Regions from separate parts of the Pseudoalteromonas sp. MTN2-4 genome, predicted to be linked through region 2. Evidence: predicted binding sites of a transcription regulator. Region 2 holds the regulator's gene; each other region holds the start of a gene.
What was found. The regulator sigma-54, encoded in region 2, starts transcription at its own class of promoters, with help from an activator protein. The targets are predictions, from matches to a motif close to GTTGGCACGNNNNTNGNNT.
Positions count from the first base shown of each region.

Region 1: ACGHEH_RS16535 (LPP20 family lipoprotein) is a predicted target of sigma-54. The motif match lies at 1,608-1,626, and genes of this name have one in related genera.
Region 3: glnA (glutamate--ammonia ligase) is a predicted target of sigma-54. The motif match lies at 2,364-2,382, and genes of this name have one in related genera.

Region 1 is NZ_BTGK01000008.1:11,662-16,860, reverse strand. Features, by position in the region: gene flgA (flagellar basal body P-ring formation chaperone FlgA) at 1-263, shown strand, start outside; gene flgM (flagellar biosynthesis anti-sigma factor FlgM) at 331-654, shown strand; gene flgN (flagellar export chaperone FlgN) at 647-1,075, shown strand; gene ACGHEH_RS16535 (LPP20 family lipoprotein) at 1,107-1,574, opposite strand; gene ACGHEH_RS16530 (flagellar assembly protein T N-terminal domain-containing protein) at 1,682-2,872, shown strand; gene ACGHEH_RS16525 (glutathione peroxidase) at 3,004-3,729, shown strand; tRNA gene ACGHEH_RS16520 (tRNA-Asp) at 3,859-3,935, opposite strand; tRNA gene ACGHEH_RS16515 (tRNA-Asp) at 3,988-4,064, opposite strand; tRNA gene ACGHEH_RS16510 (tRNA-Asp) at 4,093-4,169, opposite strand; tRNA gene ACGHEH_RS16505 (tRNA-Asp) at 4,197-4,273, opposite strand; tRNA gene ACGHEH_RS16500 (tRNA-Asp) at 4,298-4,374, opposite strand; tRNA gene ACGHEH_RS16495 (tRNA-Asp) at 4,413-4,489, opposite strand; tRNA gene ACGHEH_RS16490 (tRNA-Asp) at 4,518-4,594, opposite strand; gene ACGHEH_RS16485 (TIGR03503 family protein) at 4,693-5,199, opposite strand, start outside.
Region 2 is NZ_BTGK01000009.1:78,508-83,706, forward strand. Features, by position in the region: gene mgtE (magnesium transporter) at 1-929, opposite strand, end outside; gene ACGHEH_RS17730 (HPr family phosphocarrier protein) at 1,048-1,323, opposite strand; gene rapZ (RNase adapter RapZ) at 1,327-2,175, opposite strand; gene ptsN (PTS IIA-like nitrogen regulatory protein PtsN) at 2,193-2,645, opposite strand; gene hpf (ribosome hibernation promoting factor) at 2,648-2,935, opposite strand; gene ACGHEH_RS17750 (RNA polymerase factor sigma-54) at 2,964-4,484, opposite strand; gene lptB (LPS export ABC transporter ATP-binding protein) at 4,532-5,199, opposite strand, start outside.
Region 3 is NZ_BTGK01000015.1:26,378-31,576, reverse strand. Features, by position in the region: gene ACGHEH_RS21075 (ABC transporter permease) at 1-1,911, shown strand, start outside; gene glnA (glutamate--ammonia ligase) at 2,449-3,855, shown strand; gene ACGHEH_RS21065 (DUF4124 domain-containing protein) at 4,059-4,568, shown strand; gene glnL (nitrogen regulation protein NR(II)) at 4,637-5,199, shown strand, end outside.

The sequences.
Region 1 (5,199 bases), on a different contig from region 2:
ACACTGAGCAGTATCTGGTTGGTAGTAGAAGTAAACGAGTAATTAGAGCGGGTACAGCCATTGGACTCCATCATATCTGTATGGTTTGCAAAGGCGATAGCGTAACAATTTATGCTAAAACTCGCACTTTAACGATAAAAACAACGGGCGTGGCACTTCAAGATGGAAATGTTGGTGAACAAATAAGAGTTAAAAATCAAAAGTCTGGAAAAACTATCTCCGCAAGAGTAAAAGATGTAGAATCTGTCGAGGTTAATATTTAACTTTTTTACTAAAGTTATAAGCAAACAGGTCGATAGATAGGCATGAGTAATTTTTGGGTCAATTATCATGGTTAATAATATAAAAGGGCAATCTCAGCCGAACAGTGTGCTTGATAATATCAAGCAACAAAAAACTGGTTTACAAAAGTCTGATGCGAACGTGACAGCTGAAACAGCTAAAGCCCCTCAAAAGGCTGCAACTGACTCTGTGAGTTTAACACCACAAGCACAACAACTAAAAAGTTTGCAAGAAAAAGCGCAACAATCGCCTTCTTTTGACAGCAAAAAAGTTGAGGAACTAAAGAAAGCTATCAGTGAAGGTAAATATCAGGTTGATGCTGAAAAATTAGCTAAGAATATTGCGGCGTTTGAGTTTGACGTGTATGGATGATCAAATAAACCTTTGTCATCATAAGTTAGAAAACCAATTACAGCACCTTAACGCTTTGACCCAGCTTTTAGATGCAGAGCTAGCATGTCTTGCTAGCAAAAAAGGCGATGGCTTAAAAGACATCGCACGTGAAAAACTTACTCTTCTTAATACCATTCAAAAGTTAGATAAAGAACTTTCGGGTTTTAACCAAGATATATTTAAAACTGAACAAATTAAACCTTTAACAGAATCTGTAAATTCTTTACTACTTAAATGTAAGAAGCAAAATGAGGTTAATGCTCAGGCTGCACATCAGGCCCAGCTTGCAGTTAAGGAGCTTAAAAATATATTAATCGGTGCCCCCACTTCTGTTACTTATGGACAAGATGGTGGTGTGATAAGTGAGAACTCTGAGTTTGTTAAAAACTTAAAAGCCTAATACTTGAGAAATTACTAATCACATTCTTTGGTTAGTAATAGATCACACGCTTTACTTTTCTTGGTTTTATAGCACTAATATACAGCTCGTGTACTTTTTTCATATCTAGCTCTAATTCTGTTGCGTAAGTATCACCGACAGAGTATGTTTTCACTATTTTCGCGCCTTTAATTAAACCGCCGACTTTGCTCGATAAGCCATCCGTTTGAGCTATTGCACCTTTTACAGTCATTGTTGATGTGAGCTTTTGCCCATGTACTTGCTCGGCAAGCTCCCTGTATGCTTCTAGTTTAGACACTTTAATTGCCATCAACATCTTTTGCGCATCCGTTTCACCAGGTTGACTGCTCAAAGGCGCATACCCCACAGCTCGTAAAACAGGATAATAATCTGGCTCTTCGTAGGCATACTCTATATGCTTATCAAATACTGAGCTACAGCCTGAAAGTAGAATAGAACATGTTACCAATGATGAATAAAAAACGTTTTTCGCCTTCATAATAAACACACCAAATTAAAGTCTGTCCATGCAATGCATTTTTCACGCCAACAAAGCTGGTACGTCTATTGCTTTTGATATATTAAGCGAATCAGTTTGGAATCGAAATGATGAAACATATTCTAATAATTGCACTACTTGCATTCTGCGCTCATGTAAAAGCGGAATGGTTTGAGGTAGTCGGTTATGGCGGCATAGTTGATGGTGACACGTCTTCAGCGAGACAAATGGCTGTCAAAGATGCCATAACCCAAGCTTTGATATTCTCTGGTGCTACGGTGTCTAGCGTTCAAACAGTTGCCGATGGTGTTCTCGAGCAAGATGAATTAAAGATCAAAACCCATGGTCAGATACAACATGTGAACTTAATAAATGAACAACAACAAGGCGAGCAATACTCTGTCACGCTACATCTAGATATTATTCCCCAGCAAGCACAGTGTCTTGAGTCAAAATTTAATAAACAGATTACTGTCACACAAAGCCAATTGACACACCCAGATCAAGCTAGGCTAGGTCAAATTTTTGACATCCCTAAAGCCAGTTCACAGCGCTTATTTAATACTTTAAATGAGCGAAATTTAGGCGTGAAAATGATCCCATATATCGATCGAAAATTAGATGTCAGGGCTTTCTTCGCACAGCAGTTTGAGTATAACGCCAACTTAATTGATACGTTAAGTCGCAGTAGTAATAGTCAGTACGTATTGCTGAGTCAAATAACAGATATTTCTCAAGGCCGAAAAATGAACAACGATTACGCATTTTGGGAAAGTGAAGCATATATGCGCAACTTTAAAATTGATTTTGCGTTATTTGATTCGCAGACTAACGATCAAGTCTGGTCTCAACATTACAGTGTTCAAGGTATTTGGCCACATAAAAAAACTCAGGTTGTGAATGTAAATAGTGAAGAGTTTTGGCGAACCGATTATGGTCAAAAAATTCAAACTATTTACAATAAGGTCAGTCAAGACCTAAATACCGCAGTAAGTTGCCTGAAAACAACCGGCAAAATATTAATGATCGACTCTGATAGAGTGGTGATTAACTTAGGGCAAAGCCATGGACTAGAAGCGGGGCAAGTACTTTCAATCCTTCACAGAAGCAATTTGACTGCGGCAAATGGCATGCAGTTTTCGCATCATATTCAAACCATTGAACAAGTTGTAGTTGAACAAGTGAATGCGCAAAGTGCCATCGCTAGAAACTTAAGTGACAGACCTTTGAGTAATATTCAGCTAAATGACGTCATTAAGGTAGTTGTTAAAGAGCCAGAATCATTCACGTTAAAGTAACTTCATATACTCACAATTCAGACAATAAAATAAGGGTAATCTAGTTTTTAGATTGCCCTTATTTGTTTTAATTACTTTAATCTAAATACGCACTATAGATAATAAAGGCATTCAACTATGAGGAAGTTAATATGCTAGAAATTCGTGAAGGACAAACAATACCCTCTGTATCATTTCCTGTGAGAATTGGTAATGACTGGCACACTGTCACTACAGAGCAACTTTTTAAAGGTAAAACCGTGGTTGTGTTTTCTTTACCAGGTGCATTTACACCAACCTGTTCATCGACACACCTACCACGTTATAACGAGCTGGCAAATGCATTCAAACAAAATGGCGTTGATGACATAATTTGTTTATCAGTAAACGATACTTTTGTTATGAACGCCTGGGCGAAAGATCAAGAAGCTGACAACATCACCCTACTCCCTGATGGTAATGGAGAGTTCACGGATGGGATGGGCATGCTTGTCGATAAGGCTGACTTAGGCTTTGGTAAACGAAGCTGGCGTTACTCTATGCTGGTTAAAGATGGTGTTATTGAAAAAATGTTCATTGAGCCTGATTTACCTGGCGACCCTTTCGAAGTGTCTGATGCTGATACCATGCTTGATTACATCAACCCAGAGTGTGAAAAGCCTCAGCCTGTGAGCTTGTTTACCAAACCTGGATGTGGCTATTGTGAGAAAGCTAAAGCACACCTGATCAGTAAAGGCATCCAATTCGAAGAGATTGTATTAGGCCGTGACGCTAGCCTAACAAGTTTAAAAGCGATTTCAGGCCAAGAAACAGTGCCGCAAGCATTTATCTCTGGAAAGTATATTGGTGACTCAGAAGCGATACTGTCGCATTTCTGATAACTTGTACAAACTATTGATAATACTCTATTGAGCAAATTAAATTAAGCTAATAATAACAAGGAAGTTATTTTACTGTGATTAAAATATAGAAGTTTAGAGTAGTAGTGATATGAATAATCAAATGAGTGGCGGAGTGGACGGGACTCGAACCCGCGACCCCCGGCGTGACAGGCCGGTATTCTAACCAACTGAACTACCACTCCGCAGTGGTGGGTATTTATAGAGCCAGTTCTGGTGTGACTCTTAGATATCTAATGGCGGAGTGGACGGGACTCGAACCCGCGACCCCCGGCGTGACAGGCCGGTATTCTAACCAACTGAACTACCACTCCGCAGAGATACCTTATTTTTTATTTGCATTGGCGGAGTGGACGGGACTCGAACCCGCGACCCCCGGCGTGACAGGCCGGTATTCTAACCAACTGAACTACCACTCCACGAGCAAATAATTTCGATTAAAACGTTGGCGGAGTGGACGGGACTCGAACCCGCGACCCCCGGCGTGACAGGCCGGTATTCTAACCAACTGAACTACCACTCCACTGAGTTTTAATCTTTTCCTAATTGGCGGAGTGGACGGGACTCGAACCCGCGACCCCCGGCGTGACAGGCCGGTATTCTAACCAACTGAACTACCACTCCACACTTAGGAAAGGGTGCCTAAAGGCATTTTGTAAGATTGGCGGAGTGGACGGGACTCGAACCCGCGACCCCCGGCGTGACAGGCCGGTATTCTAACCAACTGAACTACCACTCCAGCGCGACTTACAAATTTTTAGAATAATTGGCGGAGTGGACGGGACTCGAACCCGCGACCCCCGGCGTGACAGGCCGGTATTCTAACCAACTGAACTACCACTCCGCTTTATTCTTGTTGCCAGGTTGCTCCCTGACAGCGGCGTGAATAATACGAATCGACCTGTTTAGAGTCAACTGTTTTTTTTAAAAAAACTGTCTTTTTTAGTCTCCATCCATAGAAAGGTTCAAAATATCACCTGATTTGTTATTTTTTGAACCATTCGGATCATTTGCGTTAACTTTGTCGTCATCCTGTTCTGTTGTCGATTGCTTTTTCTTGAATGACGGTAATTTAATTTTCAGCTTAATTGGCTTCCTCTGAACAAAGATTCTAATCACCAACCAACCAATTAACATAATAAAAATATTACCAACAGCAATAATTGTGATTAACGCCCCTGTGCTCAAAGTGGGTTCAGGCTCTTGGAGAGGTAATTTAGCAAGTAAAGGGTTTACTTTTGGCGCTTGTAACTCAGGCACCTTCTCAATTGGTCTTTCAATCTCAAAGTTATAAACAGGTAATCTGGCCATAAACTCTCGACCATTGATATTTTCACCAAAGACAGAAAACTCAATTTGATAACGACCCCAATCGTAATTACTTACTTCTAATTTACGGTAAAGGCGCGCTTCTGGGTTAATCGTAAAGATTTGCTCTTCACCGTTTGG
Region 2 (5,199 bases):
TCGAAAAAACTGGCGACAAAGGCGGCAAGCAAAGCCGTTAAAAGGTTAATGCCAAGCCAGATAGAACGTCGCTGGCTACTTTTCAAAACCGGTGCGAAGGTATCTTCTTCGTCATCTAGACCCGCCATGCTTAGCAAGCTGTGTTCAGCGTCTTCACGAATAACGTCTACGATGTCATCAATGGTGATTCGACCAAGCAGTTGTAAGTTATCATCAACAACCGCTGCTGAAATCCAGTTATGACGTTCGAAGAGTTGCGCCACGTCACTTTCATCCATTGAAACGGGAATAGTTTCTTTCTCATCATCCATGAGTTCTGCAACCACTTTATCGGGTGAGTTCGTTAAAAGGGTTGCGACAGGCAGCGCCCCGATAAACTGGTTTTCTTTATCGACGACATATAAATCGTCGGTGCCATCGGGTAACTCGCCTCGTAGACGTAAATAACGCAGTACCACGTCGAGCGTCACATCAGGCCTAATGGTGACCGTATCTGTGCTCATTAATGCACCCGCAGAGCGCTCTTGATAAGAAAGCGCTTGGGTTGCCCTTGCCCTATCTTGGGCGTCCATTGCGCCGACAACGTCTTGATAGACGTCATCAGGTAAGCTTCTTAGTACTTCACCTAAGTCATCGTCATCCATATCCTCAGTTGCGGCTGCAATGAGCTCTGGATCCATTTGGTTGATAATACCAATACGAACGTCTTCAGATAGCTCTTCGAGTACATCACCTTGAATATCAGGGTCAACTAATTGCCATAGCTGTGTACGCACTTTGTGCGGGGAAGATTCAAGTAGTAATGCGGTGTCGCAGGGGGGAGTTTCAGCCAGAATACGCCTAACCTGAACAAACTGACCATTGTTTATTGCGTGCGTTACTTGTTGTAATTGTTGCAACGTATAGTCTTGTTCTAAGGCTTCTGGCATAGGCAATCCATTTATTAGGTGGTGTGCACCGAGAATAAAGGTTTAGGCAGTTACTGTGGGCGCCTAAAAAGAGTGCCTTAAGTTTAACGTAATTTTTGCAGAGTTACCAAGTGCTTGGTTACTCATCTTCATGAAATTTTTGTGCAATTAACTCGCCAATGGCGGTGAGTGCAGGCTGGGCATCTGGACCTTCACAGCAAACTCGAAGCTGCTTACCATGACTGCTTTCAAGCATGAGCAAAGCGAGTACACTATCACCAGGAGCTTCTTTGTCATCTTGGTAAAGGGTGATCTGCGCATCAAACTGTTGGGCTAATTGTGCAAGTACTGTGGCTGCGCGTGCATGCAGACCACACTTGTTTTGGATTAGAAAAGTATCTTCTGCCTTAACCATGCTTTAGTCTATGTCTTGTTCGCGGTGACGTATTTGCACATTGTTATGAGTTTTAGCAAAGCTTTCACCAATGGTTTGCGCTAGGTAAACAGAGCGGTGTTGTCCGCCAGTACAACCAATTGCAATGGTTAAATAGCTGCGATTATTGCGCTCTAGATGAGGTAACCAAGTCTGGACAAAGGTTTGAATCTGCCACGTGAACTTTTGCACTATGCTGTGGCTTGCTAGATAATCTTTGACTGGTTGATCTAAACCTGTCAGTGGTTTTAGTTCAGGCTCCCAATGCGGGTTTGGTAAAAAGCGCGCATCAAATACATAATCGGCTTGTTTAGGGATCCCATGTTTAAAACCAAAAGATAAGAAAGTAATGATAAGTTGCTTATCTTTTTTGCCAAGGATCTGCTCTCGAATGGTTTCTGCTAGCTGGTGTACACTTAAATCTGTCGTATCGAGCAGCACATCTGCTCGTGTGATTAACACATCGAGTAATTTCTTTTCTTCTTTAATTGCTAAATCAAGCGGCAGGTTATTTAAAGAAAGCGGATGCAATCGGCGTGTTTCTGAAAAGCGTTTGATCAGTGCTTGGTCATCACTATCTAAATAGAACAGCGTGGGATTTGCAAAGCCTGGTAAGTATTCAAGAATATCATTAAATTCTTGTTGCTCTTTTGGCAGGTTACGAACATCGATACTGACGGCTATTTTGTCATAGTTATCAGAAACACTTCTAACCAAAGAGGGAAGGAGATTAACTGGAATGTTATCAACACAATAATAACCTAGGTCTTCCAATACCCTTAAGGCAACGGATTTGCCCGACCCTGAGCGACCACTAATGATGATCAGTTCCATGGATTCCTCTCTGTTAATTAATCTTGAAGTGCAATAAGTTGATAGAGTGCTTCATCGTCTTTTGCATGACGAAGTTGCTTGCAAAACTCTTTGTTATTTAGTTTATCAGCAATTGCAGCTAAGGTCTTTAGATGTTCTGCATTATTACCTTCAGGTACAAGCATTGCCAAGAGAATATCGACAGGTCGGTTATCTATTGCGTCAAAATCAATACCGTTTTGATTAGTCACTAAAATGGCAAAAATAGTATCAATGCCTGTAAGGCGGCCATGAGGAATAGCAATACCTTTGCCTATGCCTGTGCTGCCTAGTTTTTCCCGCGTTAGGAATGCATCTAATATTTCGTGGGCGTTATGCTCTGGAAGGTGTTGGCTCGCTAATTCACTGATGTACTCTAGCGCACGTTTTTTGCTATTAAAAAGGACCGCAGCTTTACTGCAGTCCTTGTTGATAATCGAGCTAAGTTTCATGGTTAGTGTCGAGTTAATTTCTCTTTGTGTTTGATAACTTGGCGATCGAGTTTATCAACGAGCTTATCAATGGCTGCATACATATCAGAGTGTTCATCTGAAGCGAAAATTTCACCGCCATTTAAATGAACGGTAGCTTCGGCTTTTTGTACCAGCTTCTCAACATCTAAGATCACGTGAACGTTATTAATGTGATCAAAATGCCTTTCTAGCTTTGCAAACTTCGTGTTTACATAGTCTCTTAATGAATCTGTAATTTCTACGTGACGACCAGTTAAATTTAGTTGCATAAGCATTTTCCTTCTCTTGGTTTACGTCTTAAATCAAGCTCTTACGCTGATTTGACGGTGGAATAGAGAGTGACTCGCGGTATTTTGCAATTGTACGACGTGCCACTTTGATTCCCTGTTCTGCCAATATATCTGCAATTTTGCTGTCGCTCAATGGCTTAGCTGTATTTTCTGCAGCAATTAGCTTTTTGATCAATGCTCTAATCGCAGTCGATGAGCATTCACCTCCGTTTTCAGTGCTTACGTGGCTTGAGAAAAAGTACTTCAACTCAAAAATGCCACGGGGCGTATGCATGTACTTCTGAGTGGTGACACGAGAAATGGTAGACTCGTGCATTTCGACCATCTCAGCAACATCATTCAAAACCATAGGCTTCATTGCCTCAGGTCCATGTTCAAAGAATGCCTGTTGTTGTTGCACAATGCAATTGGTAACTTTCATTAAAGTGTCATTGCGGCTTTCTAAGCTCTTAATAAACCATTTTGCTTCTTGTAGGTGAGAGCGAATGAATTGGCTGTCAGTGCTTGATTTTACTGAGCGTGACATTGCTGCATAATGATCATTAACCCTAATTTTAGGCATACATTCAGGGTTTAGCTCAACAACCCAGCGGCCTTTTACTTTTTTCACCGACACATCAGGAATAACATACTCAGATTCTTCACGAATAATACTGGCGGCAGGTTTAGGGTTAAGACTGTGAATGAGAGTCATCACTTCTTTTAACTCAGGCTCTTTGAGCTTGGTCTTTTTCATGATGGTGCGGTAATCACGGTTGGCCAATAGATCAATATGCTCGCTTAACACCATTTTTGTTTCAGCAATGAAAGGCGTATCTACATCAAACTGATTGAGTTGAATACATAAGCATTCTTGTAATGAGCGAGCTGCAATACCTACAGGGTCAAAAAGTTGAATACGCTTTAATACAGCTTCAACTTCGTCGAGTTCAATTAACTCTTCGTCATTACCTTCATTAATACTTTCTAGGAGTTCTTCGGTACTGACAGTAAGTAGACCAGCATCATCAACGGCTTCAACAATGGCAACAGCTATGGCTTTATCCGTTGGGCTGAATGGAGTGAGCTCTAATTGCCACATTAAATATTCATGTAATGTTTCTGTTGTTTCGCCCTGATAAATGGTTTCGTCTTCAGGCATTGGGCCGCTACTTGTGCTTGGTGCTGCACTCATGTACTCGTCCCACGTTACATCCATGGCGAGATCGTCACTAACTGTGTCTTTACTTAGTGCGGCATCGCTATCAAGCTCGTAATCGCTTGTCGGTTCATCACCGTGACCATCATCAGCAGAATTAGAGAGTTGCTCGATAGAATCAGTATCTTTGGTCGCTTTGTCTGAATCATTGCCATCAGCACTCGGCTCTATTTCCGATTCATCTACTTCGAGTAAAGGGTTGCTATCCAGCGCTTCTTGGATCTCTTGCTGTAGATCTAGTGTGCTCAATTGCAGTAAGCGAATTGCTTGTTGCAATTGTGGTGTCATGGTTAGTTGCTGCCCCATGCGCAGCTGTAGCGATTGCCTCATGTATTTCTAACAATCCTTTTTGTTATTTGGATTATGTCTTGTTTTAACTATAGACGGAATTGTTCACCTAGGTAGACGTCTCTTACGGTTTGATCAGCTAAAACTGACTCAGGCGTACCTGACGCGATTAATTCACCATGTGAAACAATATAAGCTTTCTCACAAACATCAAGGGTTTCTCTTACATTATGATCTGTAATGAGAACTCCAATGCCGCGATTTTTTAAGTGCTCAACAATTTTCTTTATATCTAACACCGAAATCGGATCAACGCCAGCAAAAGGCTCATCTAAAAGAATAAATTTGGGGTTTGCGGCTAAAGCGCGAGCAATTTCAACTCGGCGGCGCTCACCACCTGATAAAGCCATGCCCTGACTGTCCCGAATATGTTGAATATTAAATTCATCTAATAGGTCGTCTAGGGTTTGTTCTCTTTGTACTTTATTGAGGTCTTTACGCGTTTCTAAAATTGCCATTAAATTTTGATACACAGTCAATTTTCTGAAGATGGAAGATTCTTGAGGCAGATAACCTATGCCCATACGTGCTCTACTGTGCATAGGTAGCAAAGTGATATCTTCGTCATCTATGGTGACTTTACCTTTATCGCTAGGCACAAGACCAACGATCATGTAAAAACTGGTGGTTTTACCTGCGCCATTAGGACCGAGAAGACCAACAATGCTTCCAGCTTCCACACTTAGGCTGACATTTT
Region 3 (5,199 bases), on a different contig from region 2:
AAAGGCGTACAATTTCGCATCGTTGGCGTTTTAGCTGAGCACTTTGTCGAGCCAGTACTTGCCGCACCTGGCTGGCATACTGATGTATGGATTGCCTATGATTATAATGATGCTCCTACGCCGTCTTGGGGATTTTCATCTAACCAAGCACACATGTTGGTTAAGATTGACGATACAAATAACAAAGCTCGACTCGAGCTGGCACTGACGAACTGGTTTAATGAAGGCTTTGCTAATCGAGACGTTCAACAAGAAAACTTCAGGGATCACTTTTTAGAAGTAAACCTTGTACCATTTCGCAATCGGATCATTGGTGAAGCAGAAACCACCAGTTTACTCATGCTACTGGGCAGCATCACATTATTGCTTATTGCCCTCTCAAATATTGGTAACTTAGTCATTTCACGTGCCGTAAACCGTCAACGCACCATGGCCATTCATGTTGCTATGGGTGCGCAACCTAGAGATTTGTTCAAACATGTATTTATTGAGCTTTTTTGCCTATTTTGCGCCGCTGTCTTACTCGCCCTAGGTGTGGTTAGTATCATCATTGAAGTTTTAAAAAGTGGTGCGTTTGGCCCGCTTGCACGCCTTGATGAGCTGAGTATTACCCCCGTTACCTTCATGTTTTCACTGTTCAGCGCATTGGTACTAAATACTGTGCTCGCGCTGTCGGTCAGTCGTTTATTAAACTATCGCGCCATTAATCAAGTATTACAGCAAAGTGGTAAAGGCACTGGCACGCAAGTCTCTGCAAGCTCACGTAACTTATTTATCAGTGTGCAAATTGCCTTGTGTTTGGCACTGCTCATTGCCTGTATTTATATTTTCCAAAATAGTTTAAAAATTCTCACGCAGCCGTCAGGGCTCGATCATCAAAACACCTATCAGGTTGCTCTCAACTTAGGCGATTTACTCAGCACGCCTCGTGCTGAACGCCAGGCACTGATGCTCAATTTGGTCGACTCACTACGTGAAGAACAAGACATTGTCGATGTAGGCATTGGTGGCTACCCGCCGATTAATTACTGGGTTGAAGGCTTTAACCCTGGCGAAGTTCGCACCGGACCTGACCCCTCTGACCCAAGCTTTAAGGTAACTTCTACTGTTGGCAGCACCGAATACCTCAATTTATTGGGTATTACCCTAAGCAGCGGACGCTTTTTTACTGAGCAAGAGATCCATGCCGGCGATAGAGTCATGTTAATTAACCAAACCCTTGCATCTCAATTTGAAACTTATGGGCCTGTGTTAGGGAGACAGATTTACCCGCCTTATGACACTCACCCTCATACTGTCATAGGCATTGTTGATGATTTGACCTTACCTCATATTGCTAAAATGGGTCGCCTATATAGTCCTATGATCCCATCTGGTTACCCGTTTTTAATTGTTAAAACGCCAGAGGGAAAGCCAATGACAGCTACAACACTCAATCAGTTAATGGGCAAGGTTCATAACCAAATTAAGGTCTACAACTTTGCCACTACAGACGAGATATTCGCAGCGCACACGCAGCAAGATAAAGTCGCAAGCTTGTTCACTTTAGGGCTGGCAGGCCTCGCCACTTGTTTAGCCTTTATAGGTATTTATGGTGTCCTTGTTTACAACGTTGCAGTACGTAAAACAGAACTTGGGATCCGCATGTCTTTAGGCGCAGCACCTGCAACCATTTTGGCGCTTGTTTTAAAAGATAACTTCAAACCGGTTTTGATGGGGGCCATTATTTCACTGTTAGGTATACAACTGACACAATACTTGGCAGTTAATAGCCAATATCAATTTAACTTGTCGCTACTGGATTATGTATTACCAACATCAGCCATTGCTTTACTTGTAAGCGTTGCAACGACCCTATCAATAGCCAAACTCATTCGACAGCCCGCTATTTACGCTTTAAAAGACAATTAGGGCGTGTTTATCTTTGAGGTGCGAATTTTGTTCAAATCAAAGGCTTTCAATACGCGAAATGAGCTACGTAGCAAAGGTTGCCCCGCATAATGGGTTATGTGAGTGGCGAATGAAAAAGTAGTGGAAGCCTTTGGTTGAACTCTTCGAGCAGCGCGAGTTGAACATTTATTCGTCGTTATCGGCTGACTTACATAGAATAACTATGCTACGCAGCCTCTGCCTAGTCTAAATATCCAACTCACCGCTGCAAAAGCACACAACAAAGGTCAACACGCCCTAATCCCACTCACAAAACTTAAGTATTTTCCCAGTAAAAACACTGGGAAAATACCAGGTCTGCACTATACTAGGGCTGCACCAACTGCGTGCAATGGCGGATCATTGTGGTGCACTATTTAGGTGCATCAGCATGATGAAAAACAAAAAACCCATGCTTTTCAACAAAGTATAAAGTTGGCATATTATCCGCTTACTAGTGAGCAATCGTAATGAAAGTTACAACAAAATAAATAACCCAACGAGTTTTGGAGGACACACATGTCTCATACTGTTTTACAATTTATCAAGGAAAACGACGTTAAGTTTGTTGACCTACGTTTCACTGACACTAAGGGTAAAGAGCAGCACGTTTCTATCCCTCATCACCAAGCTGACGAAGATTTCTTTGAAGATGGTAAAATGTTTGATGGTTCTTCAATCGCTGGTTGGAAAGGCATCAATGAATCTGACATGGTGTTAATGCCTGATGCTGACTCAGCAAAGCTAGACCCATTTGCAGAAGAAACAACACTAATCGTACGTTGTGATGTTGTTGAGCCATCAACACTTCAAGGTTACGAGCGTGACCCACGTTCTGTTGCTAAGCGCGCAGAAGAGTACATGCGTTCAACTGGTATTGCAGACACTGTTTTATTCGGTCCAGAGCCAGAATTCTTCCTATTTGACGATGTTAAGTACAAAACTGACATGTCTGGTTCTATGTACAAAATTGATGCTCAAGAAGCATGTTGGAACTCTGACAAAGATTACGAAGGTGGTAACACGGGTCACCGTCCAGGCGTAAAAGGCGGTTACTTCCCAGTAGCACCGGTTGATTCTTCACAAGATTGGCGCTCTGCAACGTGTTTAGTTCTAGAAGAATTAGGCCAAGTTGTTGAAGCACACCACCACGAAGTAGCTACAGCGGGTCAAAACGAAATCGCAACTCGCTTTAATACCATGGTATTGAAGGCAGACGAAATTCAAGAAATGAAATACGTTATCCACAACATGGCGCACCTATATGGTAAAACGGCAACTTTCATGCCTAAGCCAATCGTAGGCGATAATGGTTCAGGCATGCACTGTCACCAATCACTAGGTAAAGATGGCCAGAACATCTTCGCTGGTGACAAGTACGGCGGTCTTTCTGAAGAAGCACTATACTACATCGGTGGTATCATTAAGCACGCTAAAGCAATCAACGCATTCGCTAACGCGTCTACTAACTCATACAAACGTTTAGTACCAGGCTTCGAAGCACCAGTAATGCTTGCATACTCTGCACGTAACCGCTCTGCTTCAATCCGTATTCCAGTTGTTCCTTCTGAGAAAGCACGTCGTATCGAAGTACGTTTCCCAGATCCAACAGCAAACCCTTACCTAGCGTTCTCAGCAATGCTTATGGCTGGTCTTGACGGTATCAAGAACAAGATCCACCCTGGCGATGCAATGGACAAAGATTTATATGACCTACCTGCAGAAGAAGCGGCTGAAATCCCAACAGTTGCAGCTTCACTAGAAGAAGCGCTTTCAGCACTTGATGCTGACCGTGAATTCCTTATCCAAGGTGGCGTATTCACTGATGACTTAATTGATGCATACATCAAACTTAAGTCACAAGAAGTGGAAAAACTGAACATGACGACTCACCCAGTTGAGTTCGAAATGTACTACAGCGTTTAATTGCTTAATTAGCAGTTAAATTCTAGAGGACATGACAACTCACACTACAAGTGACGAGTTTAAAATGCACTCAAGCGTGTAACTGACACGCACCTAAATCATATGTGTTCTCAAGCCCGCGAAAGCGGGCTTTTTTATGGTAAAGCAGTTCATAAACAACTAAAGTATTTATTGCATTGTGTGATAAGAGTTAGGGCAAAAAAATGAAATGGACGGTAAAAGGGTTATGTATTTTAATGACACTGATTTCGCTGCCAAGTGACGCTAAAATTTATCGTTGGAAAGATAAAAATGGCAATTGGGTCTACTCAGACACCCCCAGAAAAGGCGCGCAAGAAGTAAAGTTAAATAAGCCATTGGTCATGCCAAGTACCAATACCAATGTTCTGCAATCATCAAACACCCAAAAGCAAATCTCTTATCAAGCAAATATCACTTCACCAAACCATGAGCAAACCATTAGAGAAAACACCGGTACCGTTTATGTCAGTGGACAAGTGCTGCCTAGGTTTCATAAAGGCTTTACCGTCCAGCTCTTCCATAACGGCAGTACTGTAGGTGCAAAGCAGTCTTCCACTTCATTTGTGCTTAAATCACTCTCACGAGGTGAACATAAGATAAAAATGGCTGTTTTCAACCCTCAAGGCACACAAATTGTGACAAGCAAAGAGCACACATTTTACCTTCATAAAGCCAGTGTCAGTAATCGTTGATGCAAGTCAAATGTAGGCGTATGATAAAACGCACCAAATTGGTGCATAACAATGAAAGCTGATCCATCATGGTACACTCCTTAACGTCTTTTGCCGAAAACGTTTGGCAAAATCTATCAACTTGCATCTTAGTCATTGATGATGCTTACACTATTCAATTTGCCAACAATTCTTGTAGTGAACTGTTTGGCTTGGGCCTAAAACGCCTACTCAATCAACCCCTACTCAGTATTTTTAACCATCATAGTATCGACCTTGAAAAACTCTCTCAATACGTGCTAGATGAAGGCGTTGATTGCCAGCAACACAGAGTAGACGTGGTGTTCATCGATAATCGCTCCGCCACGCTGAACATTTATAGTCGCAAAATTGTGCATCAGCACCAAGCTTACATCTTGCTTGAATGTCGCAAAATTGATGACGAAGTAAAATTTGATCAAGCCTCTAAGCAAATGCACCAATATCATGCCGCACGCACACTGATCCGCGGTCTTGCCCATGAAATAAAAAATCCATTAGGTGGAATTCGTGGAGCGGCGCAATTATTGCAGTATGAGACTTGCCAGCAAGAGCGCGAGCAATGTGCACAACTTATCATAGAGCAAGCAGATAGGCTGACTGAATTGGTAGA